2 regions of the Rhizobacter fulvus genome follow, and region 2 is predicted to be linked to the other one. Evidence: riboswitches for the same ligand, from Rfam matches in the RefSeq annotation. Region 2 holds a riboswitch; the other holds the start of a gene.
What was found. Region 2 has a riboswitch for S-adenosylhomocysteine ahead of ahcY (adenosylhomocysteinase). Riboswitches for the same ligand answer to the same signal wherever they lie in the genome.

Region 1: it holds a riboswitch for S-adenosylhomocysteine, as region 2 does, so the genes downstream of both, metH (methionine synthase) here and ahcY (adenosylhomocysteinase) in region 2, are expected to answer to the same signal.

What each region holds. Positions count from the first base shown of each region.
Region 1 is NZ_OZ224516.1:2,579,949-2,585,382, reverse strand. It holds gene metH (methionine synthase) at 1-2,678, opposite strand, end outside; S-adenosyl-L-homocysteine riboswitch at 2,729-2,817, opposite strand; gene ACWH49_RS12305 (homocysteine S-methyltransferase family protein) at 2,832-3,896, opposite strand; gene ACWH49_RS12300 (rhodanese-like domain-containing protein) at 3,941-4,333, shown strand; gene ACWH49_RS12295 (ATP-binding protein) at 4,354-5,434, opposite strand, start outside.
Region 2 is NZ_OZ224516.1:2,969,649-2,975,082, forward strand. It holds gene ACWH49_RS14180 (YbfB/YjiJ family MFS transporter) at 1-747, opposite strand, end outside; gene ACWH49_RS14185 (transglutaminase-like domain-containing protein) at 925-1,782, shown strand; gene ACWH49_RS14190 (HAD-IIB family hydrolase) at 1,769-2,587, opposite strand; S-adenosyl-L-homocysteine riboswitch at 2,654-2,741, shown strand; gene ahcY (adenosylhomocysteinase) at 2,817-4,256, shown strand; gene ACWH49_RS14200 (TlyA family RNA methyltransferase) at 4,260-5,027, shown strand; gene metF (methylenetetrahydrofolate reductase [NAD(P)H]) at 5,039-5,434, shown strand, end outside.

The DNA of each region.
Region 1 (5,434 bases), 390 kb from region 2:
CTGCGGCGCGCCCAGTCCGCCAGCTGGTCTTCGCCGATCTTGCCGACATTGAAGTACGTCGCCTCGGGGTGGGCCAGGTAGAACCCGCTGACGCTGGCCGCCGGCGTCATCGCCAGGCTTTCGGTCAGGCCCATGCCGATCTCGGCGCAGCCCAGCACGCGGAACATCTCGGCCTTGACGGTGTGGTCCGGGCACGCCGGGTAGCCGGGCGCCGGGCGGATGCCGCGGTACTTCTCGGCGATCAGTTCGGGCGTCGTCAGCTGTTCCTCGGGCGCGTAGCCCCAGAACTCGGTCCGCACGCGCTGGTGCAGCCGCTCGGCGAAAGCCTCGGCGAGGCGGTCGGCGATCGCCTTGAACATGATCGAGCTGTAGTCGTCGAGGTCGGCGAGGAACTGCCGGTCCTTCTTCTCGGCGCCGATGCCGGAGGTGACCGCGAACAGGCCGATGTGGTCGGCCACACCGGAACCCTTCGGCGCGATGAAGTCGGCAAGGCAGCGGTTGGGGCGCATCACCCCGTCGACCACCGGACGCACGCTCTGCATCCGCAGGCCGCGCCAGGTCATCAGCACCTCGCTGCGGGTGGCGTCGGTGTAGATCTCGATGTCGTCGTCGTTGACCGTGTTGGCCGGGTACAGGCCGATCACGCCGTTCGCGGTCAGCCAGCGGCCCTCGACCGCGCGGCGCAGCAGGCGCTGGCCGTCGCTGAGCACCCGGCGCGCCGACTCGCCGACGATCTCGTCGTTCAGGATCGCCGGGTACGGGCCGGCCAGGTCCCAGGTCTGGAAGAACGGACCCCAGTCGATGCTCTGCGCGATTTCAGCCAGATCGTAGTTCTTGAACACGCGGCGCCCGGTGAACTTCGGCACCGCCGGCACGAAGCTCGACCAGTCGATCGGCGTCTTGTTCGCGCGCGCCTGCGCCAGCGTGACCAGCGGCGTCGCCTTCTTGTTGGCATGCTGCTCGCGCACCCGCACGTAGTCGGCGTTCAGCTCGTCGATGTAGGCCTTGGCGCGGTCGTCGCTGAGCAGGTCGGAGCAGACGCTGACCGAGCGGCTCGCGTCCGGGACGTAGACGACCGGGCCCTCGTAGTGCGGCGAGATCTTCACCGCCGTGTGCACGCGGCTGGTGGTTGCGCCGCCGATCAGCAGCGGGATCTTCTTGATGCGGAAGTAGTCGTCGCGCTGCATCTCGCCGGCGACGTGCTGCATCTCCTCGAGGCTCGGCGTGATCAGGCCCGACAGGCCGATGATGTCCGCGCCCTCGACCTTGGCGCGCGCCAGGATGTCCTGGCACGCGACCATCACGCCCATGTTGACGACCTCGAAGTTGTTGCACTGGAGCACGACGGTGACGATGTTCTTGCCGATGTCGTGCACGTCGCCCTTGACGGTCGCGATCACGATCTTGCCCTTGGCCTTGGCCTCGCCGCCCGCCTCGACGTGCAGGCGCTTCTCTTCCTCGATGTAGGGCAGCAGGTGGGCGACCGCCTGCTTCATCACGCGCGCGCTCTTGACCACCTGCGGCAGGAACATCTTGCCCTGGCCGAACAGGTCGCCGACGATGTTCATGCCGTCCATCAGCGGCCCTTCGATCACGTGCAGCGGCCGGCCGCCCTGCGCGAGCACGCGCTGGTAGACCTCCTCGGTGTCCTGCGTGATGAAGTCGTTGATGCCATGCACCAGCGCGTGGCTCAGGCGCTCATCGACCGGCTTGGCGCGCCAGGCGAGGCGCTGGCTGTCGTCCTTGGCGGCGCCCTTCGCGTTCTCGGCCACCTCGACCAAGCGCTCGCCGGCGTCCTCGCGACGGTTCAGCACCACGTCCTCGACGCGCTCGCGCAGCTCGGGCTCCAGGTCGTCGTAGACGCCCATCATCCCGGCGTTGACGATGCCCATGTCCATGCCGGCCTGGATCGCGTGGTACAGGAACACGGTGTGGATCGCCTCGCGCACCGGGTCGTTGCCGCGGAAGCTGAAGCTCACGTTCGAGACGCCGCCCGAGACCTTCGCACCCGGCAGGTTCTGCTTGATCCAGCGGGTCGCGTTGATGAAGTCGACCGCGTAGTTGTTGTGCTCCTCGATGCCGGTGGCGATCGCGAAGATGTTCGGATCGAAGATGATGTCCTCGGGCGGGAAGCCCACCTCGTCGACCAGCATCCTGTACGCCCGCTCGCAGATCTCGGTCTTGCGCTCAAAGGTGTCCGCCTGGCCCTTCTCGTCGAACGCCATCACGACCGCCGCAGCGCCGTAGCGCTTGACGAGCTTGGCCTGGTGCTTGAACTGCGCCTCGCCCTCCTTCAGCGAGATCGAGTTGACGATGCCCTTGCCCTGGATGCACTTCAGGCCGGCCTCGATCACCTCCCATTTCGACGAGTCGACCATGATCGGAACGCGCGCGATCTCGGGCTCGCCGGCGATCAGGTTCAGGAAGCGCACCATCGCGGCCTTGCTGTCGAGCATGGCCTCGTCCATGTTGATGTCGATGACCTGCGCGCCGTTCTCGACCTGCTGGCGCGCCACGCTCAGCGCCTGCTCGAACTCGCCGTTCAGGATCATCCGCGCGAAGGCCTTCGAGCCGGTCACGTTGGTCCGCTCGCCGACGTTGACGAAGAGCGACCCTTCGCCGATCAGCACCGGCTCCAGGCCGGACAGTTTCATCGGGGGGACAGTGATCTTGGACATCGCGGGAGAGCTCGAATGAGGCCCGCGCTGCTCACCGCGGACCGTGAAAGGTCGGGTGAGCGCCGTTGTACCAGCGGCTTGCGCCACCGTGCCCGAGCCTGGCAGTCGTCGATCGACTGTCGCAACGCTCCTCGGGCGAGTCGGGATTCTAGGTCAGGCCGTCTCGGCTTCCAGCGCCAGTTCGCCGAACAACGTGCCTTTGTGCCCGCAACGCGGCTGGTACTTCCCGACCTTCTGCGCGATCGACGCGATATGCGCGGGCGTCGTGCCGCAGCAGCCGCCGGCGATGTTCAGGAAGCCCGCCTTCGCGAACTCCTCGAGCAGGCTGCCGGTGATCTCGGGCGTCTCGTCGAAGCCGGTCTCGCTCATCGGATTGGGCAGGCCGGCGTTCGGGTAGCAGCTGACGAAGGTGCCGCCGGCAATCCGCGACAGCTCCTCGATGTAGGGCCGCATCAGCGTCGCGCCGAGCGCGCAGTTCAGGCCGATCGCGAGCGGCCTGGCGTGGCGCACGCTGTGCCAGAACGCGCTGACGGTTTGGCCGGACAGGATGCGGCCCGAGGCATCGGTGACCGTGCCCGAGATGATCACGGGCAGGCGCTCGCCGGTGTCTTCCATCAGTTCGTCGAGCGCGAAGATCGCGGCCTTCGCGTTCAGCGTATCGAAGATCGTCTCGACCAGGAACAGGTCGCAGCCGCCTTCGAGCAAGCCACTGGCCTGCTCGTAGTACGCGGCCTTCAGTTCGTCGAAGGTGACGTTGCGCGCCGCCGGGTCGTTCACGTCAGGGCTGATGCTGGCGGTCCTGGGCGTGGGCCCGAGCGCGCCGGCGACGAAGCGCGGCTTGTCGGCGCTGCTGAACTTGTCGCAGGCCTGGCGCGCGAGCTTCGCGGCGGCCACGTTCATCTCGCGGGCGTAGGCGCCCAGACCGTAGTCGTCCTGCGCGACGGTGGTCGCGCCGAAGGTGTTGGTCTCGATGATGTCGGCACCGGCCGCGAGGTACTGCTCGTGGATCTCGAGGATCACCTCGGGCTTGCTGAGCTGCAACATGTCGTTGTTGCCCTTCAGGTCCTTCGGGTGATCGGCGAAGCGCGCGCCGCGGTAGTCGGCCTCGCCGAGCTTGTAGCGCTGGATCATCGTGCCCATCGCGCCGTCGAGCACGGCGATGCGCTGCTTGAGAATCTCGGGCAGTTGCGCACCGCGGGTGAAGTTCGAGCTGTTCATTGGGGTATTGTAGAAAGCATGTCAAGCCCACGCCGCACGCCAGCATGAAGCACCTGGAGCCCCGCGCCACCTGGGCTTACCTGCACACCCACCCGGACGCGCTGTTCGTCGACGTGCGCATGGAGATCGAGCACCTGTACGTCGGCCATCCGCCGGGTGTGGTGCACATCCCGTGGTACGAGTACCCGGAGATGCACGTCGATCCTGCGCGCTTTGCGTCGCTGGTCGAGCGCGAGGCCGGAGACAAATCGCGACCGATCGTGCTGTTGTGCCGCTCCGGGCGGCGCACGATTCCCGCGGCTCAGGCGCTCGAAGCAGCGGGTTTCGGCGAGGTCGTCAACGTCGTGCACGGTTTCGAGGGCGAGCTCGACGAGCACTTCCAGCGCGGCAACCTCAACGGCTGGCGCTTCGACGGCCTGCCGTGGGAACAAATGTGAGCTGACGGCACCCGCCCGGCTCAGTGCAAAAAGCCCATCCCGCGCTGCTGTCGCACCTCGGGCTTCACGCGGTGCTCGGCTTCGAGCTGCGACAGGAACTCGTCGGGCCCGAAAGCCTCGCCGAGCACGTCGATCTGCCGCTTCACCGAAGCGAAGTCGCCCGGTGCGAGTGAACCCAGCTGCGCCAGGCGCCCGGCCTGCTCGCGCGTCAGCAGCGTCACGTCGCCGCCGAGCGCCTCGGCCACGAACATGCGTTCGCGCTGCGGCGCGGTGAGCGGCTTGAACTGGACCTTGAAGGTGAAGCGCCGCAGCGCCGCCTCGTCCAGCTCCTGGAACAGGTTGGTCGTGCAGATGAACACGCCGGCGAAGCGTTCCATGCCCTGCAGCATCTCGTTGACCTCGCTGACCTCGTAGTTGCGCTCGGCCAGTCTGCGGCTGCGCAGGAAGCTGTCGGCCTCGTCCAGCAGCAGCACGGCGTTCTCGGTCTGCGCCTCCTCGAACATCCTGGCCATGTTCTGCTCGGTCTCGCCGACGTACTTGCTCATGATGTCGCTGGCCTGGCGGATCATCAGCGGGCGGTCGAGCGCCTTGGCGATGTGCTCGGCCAGCGCGGTCTTGCCGGTGCCGGGCGGGCCGTAGAAGCACAGCGTGCCGTAGGTCTTGCGGCGCAGCGCCTCCACGATCTTCGGCACCTCGAAACGCGACTCGGTGTTGACGAGGTCGAGGTCGTAGTTCGTGACGACGCGCCGTGCGCCGCGCTCGCTGCTGCTGTTGCCGAGCGCCTTGTCGGCGTTGACCAGCTGGCGCTCGATCAGCGACTGCAGGTCGTGCCCCGCCTCGGGCGTGCTCGCCAGGCGCGCGAACTTGACCGCGGTGCGGATCTGCGCCGGCGTCAGCCCCTTGCGTTCGGCCAGCTTCGCTGCGAAGCCGACTTCCACGTCGACGCCCGTGAGTGCGCGCGACACCAGCAGTTCGCGCGCGCCGGGCGGCGGGCTCTTCAACTCGAGGTGGTACTGGAAGCGGCGCCGGAACGCCGGGTCGATCTGCTCGATCCGGTTGGTGACCCAGATCACCGGCACCGGGTTGGTCTCGAGGATCTGG
Region 2 (5,434 bases):
CAGCGTGACGACGAAGGTCATGTAGCCGATGTAGCCGAGGCCGAAGCAGAAGTAGGCCGCCAGGCCGCAGGCGAATTGCGTCCAGCGGAATGGCGCCGCGGCGTCGCCGCGCGCCGCCGCACTGGCCGCCAGGCCGCGCGTCACCGCGCCGGTGATGGCGGTGGCAGCGAGGGCTGCCACCCCGAGCGCGACCCACGCCCATTGCCATGCGTGCGCACCGGCCAGCGCACTCAGCGGCGGCACCAGCAGCGCCGAGATCACGATGCCGACGCCGGTGCCGCCGTAGTAGATGCCGAGCACGAGGCCGGCGCTCGGCGCGCGGCCGGCGTGGCCGGAGGGCGCCCGGTTGCTCAATTGCGCGGCCAGCAGGCCGCCGGAGACGAAGGTCGCCGCGCTGGCGATCCCGGTCAGGCCGCGCAGCAGGTACAGCGCGGCATCGGCCGTCACGGCGCCGTGGGCGGCGAGCAGCAGCGCCGAGCCGAAGCCGCCGGCCAGCAGCGAACGCCGCGCGCCGAAGCGGCGCAGCCAGCCCGGCGCCAGCAGCGCGCCCACCAGGTAGCCGGCGGCGTTGACCGTGTTCATCGCGCCGGCCACGGTGTAGCTCCAGCCCAGGTCGGCCCGCATCGGCGGCAGCAGCAGCGCGTAGGAGAAGCGCGCCAGGCCGAGCGACACGGCGGCAGCGAGCGCCAGCGCGGCGGCGACGACGAGCGTCGGGTGATCGGGTGCGCTCGCGGTGTCGGTGGGCATCGGGTCGGGGCGGTGCAGGGCGGTGGTCGGGGCAGGAAGTCTTGCACAGGCGGCGCACCGTTGTCGTGCGCGCGCGGGATGCGTGCTTGTCCTACTGCGCCTCGGGCGCCGCGGCGCTGGCGAGCGACCGGTCGGCACGATTCAATGGCGGTCCGGTTCTTCCACGATCACCACGCCATGTCCGACATCCTCGCCCCTGACGCACCCATCGCCGCCGCCGCCGCGCCCGACCGCACCGCCGCACAGTCCGCGCGCACCTTCGACATCGACTGCACGCTGGCCTACCAGGTCAACGGGCCGACCGATTTCCTGTTCCAGATCCACGCGCTCGACGGCTTGGACCAGCGCGTGCTGGACGAGTCGCTCGTCATCACGCCGCAGCTGCCGCACCACGTGTATTGCGATCCGACCGTCGGCCACCGCTTTCTGCGGCTGCACGCCGACGCGGGGCCGGTCGAGTTGCGCTACCGGGCGAGCGTCGAGCGCCGCCCGATCGCGGTCGATCCGCAGGCGCGCGAGATGCCGATCGCCGAGTTGCCGGACCATCTGCTGCACAACCTCAACCCGACGCGCTATTGCGAGTCCGACCTGCTCGGCCGCGCGGCGCAGATGCAGTTCGGCGACCTGCCGCCCGGCCATGCCCGGGTGCAGGCGATCGTCGACTGGATTTACGACAACGTCGCATACCAGGTCGGCTCGACCCAGGCGACCACGACCTCGCGCGATGTGTTCGTGCAGCGCGCCGGCGTGTGCCGCGATTTCGCGCACCTGGGCGTCACCTTCTGTCGCGCGCTGAACATCCCGGCACGGCTGGTGGTCGGCTACGCCCGCTTCGAGGAGCCGCCGCCGGATTTCCACGCGGTGTTCGAGGCCTACCTCGGCGGCCGCTGGGTGATGTTCGACGCGACGCGCATGTCGCCGGTCGACGAACTCGTGCGCATCGCGATCGGTCGCGACGCCAAGGACGTGGCCTTCGCGACGATCTTCGGCCCGGCGACCATGACCTCGATGAACCCGCTGATCACCGCGCGCTGATCAGCCGCCGCGCCACTTCGGCGAAGCCGGCGCCGCGTGCGCCGTCGGTCAGGTAGGCCGGCCAGGTGGTCAATTGCGCCGCGAACTCCATCAGGTTGGCGACGCCGACGCTGAGCGGGAAGTGGCCGAACATCAGCTGGTCGTTGGTCGAGTCGCCGACGTAGACCCAGTCCCCGCGTTCGACCTCGATGTCGCGCCCCAGCAGGCGCTGCACGATCCAGCGTGCGCCGCTCAGCTTGGTGTGCGCGCCGAACCAGCCGTTGATGTGGATCGAGCTCACGGTCGCGTTCATGCCGGCGGCGTGCATCAGCGCGACCACCGCGTCGATCTGCGCCGCCGACAGGTGCGCGAACTCGTCGTGGTCGATCGCGATGTCGGTGACGCGGCCCGGGCTGTCCTGCGCGAGCGTGGCGCCCGGCACCTCGCGCAGCACTTGCGCGGCGACTGCCTTCAGGCGCACCGCGTTGTCCCGGCGGGTGGCGACGTCCTGCGCGTACTCGATCGCGAGGGCGCCCGGTTCGCGGAACAGCGCGACCGCGCCGTTCTCCGCGACGATCGCGTCGATCGGCCAGGCGCGTGCGAACGGCTCGCTCCAGCCCATCGGCCGGCCGGTGATCGCGATGACCGGCAGGCCGGCGGCTTTCAGCGCGGCGAGCGCGTCGAGCGCCTCTGGCGTGATCGCGCCGGCGGTGGTCAGCGTGTCGTCGATGTCGGTCAGCACGCCGCGCACGCGGCGGGCGTTGGCGGCGGGGAGTTCGGCCCACGGGCGGCTGCCAGCGGGGGCGGAGATTGCACGGGAAGTCACGCTCATGCCCGCGAGTCTTGCACAGGGCTTTTGCGGCGGCGCCGACCGTCGCCTACAATCCGTGAACTTTCCGAGGAGCGTTGCAAGGCCCGCCGCCGTGTTCGAGCGTGCGTCCCCAGGCTCGGAATTTGAATTGCAACCGCGCTCACCCGCACGATTCGACCTCGTGGGTGAGTTCCAACTTTCCCTTCGTGTCCGCGTGCGGGTTCCTCAATCTTCGGAGCCCGTTATGAACGCCGTTCTCAAGTCTTCACCCAGCGCCACTGCCGATTTCGCGATCGCCGACGCCAGCCTCGCCGCCTGGGGCCGCAAGGAAATCAAGATCGCCGAAACCGAGATGCCCGGCCTGATGGCCATCCGCGACGAATTCGCGAAAGCCCAGCCGCTGAAGGGCGCGCGCATCACCGGCAGCATCCACATGACGATCCAGACCGCCGTGCTGGTCGAGACGCTGCAGGCACTCGGCGCCAGCGTGCGCTGGGCCTCGTGCAACATCTTCTCGACCCAGGACCACGCCGCCGCGGCGCTGGTGGCCGAGGGCACGCCGGTGTTCGCGCACAAGGGCGAGACCCTGGCCGAATACTGGGACTTCACCCATCGCATCTTCGAATTCGGCGCCAAGGGTGCCGAAGGTGAAGGCCCGAACATGATCCTGGACGACGGCGGCGACGCGACGCTGCTGATGATCCTGGGCAAGAAGGCCGAGAAGGACGCGTCGGTCATCGCCAACCCGACCAGCGAGGAAGAGACCTGCCTGTACGCCGCGATCAAAGCCAAACTCGCGACCGACCCGACCTGGTACACCCGCAAGTCCGCGCAGATCATCGGCGTGACCGAAGAGACGACCACCGGCGTGCACCGCCTGAAGGAAATGAGCGCGAAGGGCACGCTGCCGTTCCGCGCGATCAACGTCAACGACAGCGTCACCAAGAGCAAGTTCGACAACCTGTACGGCTGCCGCGAGTCGCTGGTCGACGGCATCAAGCGCGCCACCGATGTGATGATCGCCGGCAAGGTGGCGGTCGTGGCCGGCTACGGCGACGTGGGCAAGGGATCGGCACAGGCGCTGCGTGCTTTGAGCGCGCAAGTCTGGGTCACCGAGATCGACCCGATCAACGCGCTGCAGGCCGCGATGGAAGGTTACAAGGTCGTGACGATGGAGTACGCCGCCGACAAGGCCGACATCTTCGTCACCACGACCGGCAACAAGGGCATCATCCGCCACGAGCACATGGTCGCGATGAAGGATCAGGCGATCGTCTGCAACATCGGCCACTTCGACAACGAGATCGACATCGCGTCGCTCGAGAAGTACACCTGGGACGAGATCAAGCCGCAGGTCGACCACATCACCTTCCCGGACGGCAAGAAGATCATCATGCTGGCCAAGGGCCGCCTCGTGAACCTGGGCTGCGGCACGGGCCACCCGAGCTTCGTGATGAGCTCGAGCTTCGCGAACCAGACGATCGCGCAGATCGAGCTGTTCTCGCACCCGGACAGCTACGACATCGGCAAGGTCTACGTGCTGCCGAAGCACCTGGACGAGAAGGTCGCGCGCCTGCACCTGAAGAAGGTCGGCGCGATGCTGACCGAGCTGACCGACGAGCAGGCCGCGTACATCGGCGTGCCGAAGCAGGGCCCGTACAAGCCGGATACGTATCGGTACTGATCGGTGCGCGCTGACCAACTGCTGGTGCAGCGCAGCCTCGCACCCACCCGGTCGGCCGCGCAGCGGCTGATCGACGCGGGTGCCGTGCGCTGGCTCGGCCCGAAGGGCTGGGCGCTGCCGCGCAAGGCCGGCGAGGAGTTGCCCGACGGCTGCCAGATCGAGGTCACCGACGACGCGGAGCTGCGCTTCGTGTCGCGCGGCGGGCTCAAGCTCGACGCGGCGCTGGCGCATTGCGGCGTCGACGCGTCGGGTGCGAACTGCCTCGATGTCGGCCAGAGCACCGGTGGCTTCACCGATGCGCTGCTGCAGCGCGGCGCCGCACGCGTCGTCGGGCTCGACGTGGGGCGCGGCCAACTGGCGGCGTCGCTCGCGGGCGATGCGCGCGTCACCACGCACGAAGGTCTGAACGCGCGCGACGTGGCGGGCTCGGCATTCGCGCAAGAGGAACCGACGCACTCGTTCGACCTCGTCGTGGCGGACCTGTCCTTCATCACCCTGACCCACGTGCTGCCGACCATCGCAACGTGGCTCGCGCCCGCCGGTCAAGCCGTGCTGCTGGTCAAGCCGCAGTTCGAACTGCAGCCGGAGGACATCGGCAAGGGCGGGCTGGTGAAGCACGCCTCGGCCTATCCGCGTGTCGAGAAACGCATCCGCGACGCGTGCGCGGCGCTCGGCCTGACCGTGCGCGATTACTTTGCCAGCCCCGTCACCGGCGGCGACGGCAATCGAGAATTCTTTGTCTGGGCCTGCCCTGGGGCAGCGTCCGCTTGAGGAGAGGCGCCATGACGGCAGCCCGAGAAGTCCCCATCAGTTTCGAGTTCTTCCCGCCCAACACGCCGATCGGTGACGAGAAGCTGAAGGGCGTGGTGCAGGCGCTGGGCGCGCTCGCGCCCGAGTTCTTCAGCGTCACTTACGGCGCCGGCGGCTCGACGCGCGAGAAGACGCTGGCGACCGTGACGGCCATCGCCGCGGCCGGCTTCGAGGCCGCGCCGCACCTGTCGTGCGTGGGCTCGACACGCGCCGGGCTCACCGAGATTCTCGCGACCTACCGCGCGCAGCAGATCCGCCGCATCGTGGCACTGCGTGGCGACATGCCCAGCGGCACGCACCTGGGGGGCGACTTTCGCTACGCCGCCGACCTGGTGGCGTTCATCCGCGAAACCCAGGGGCCGGACTGG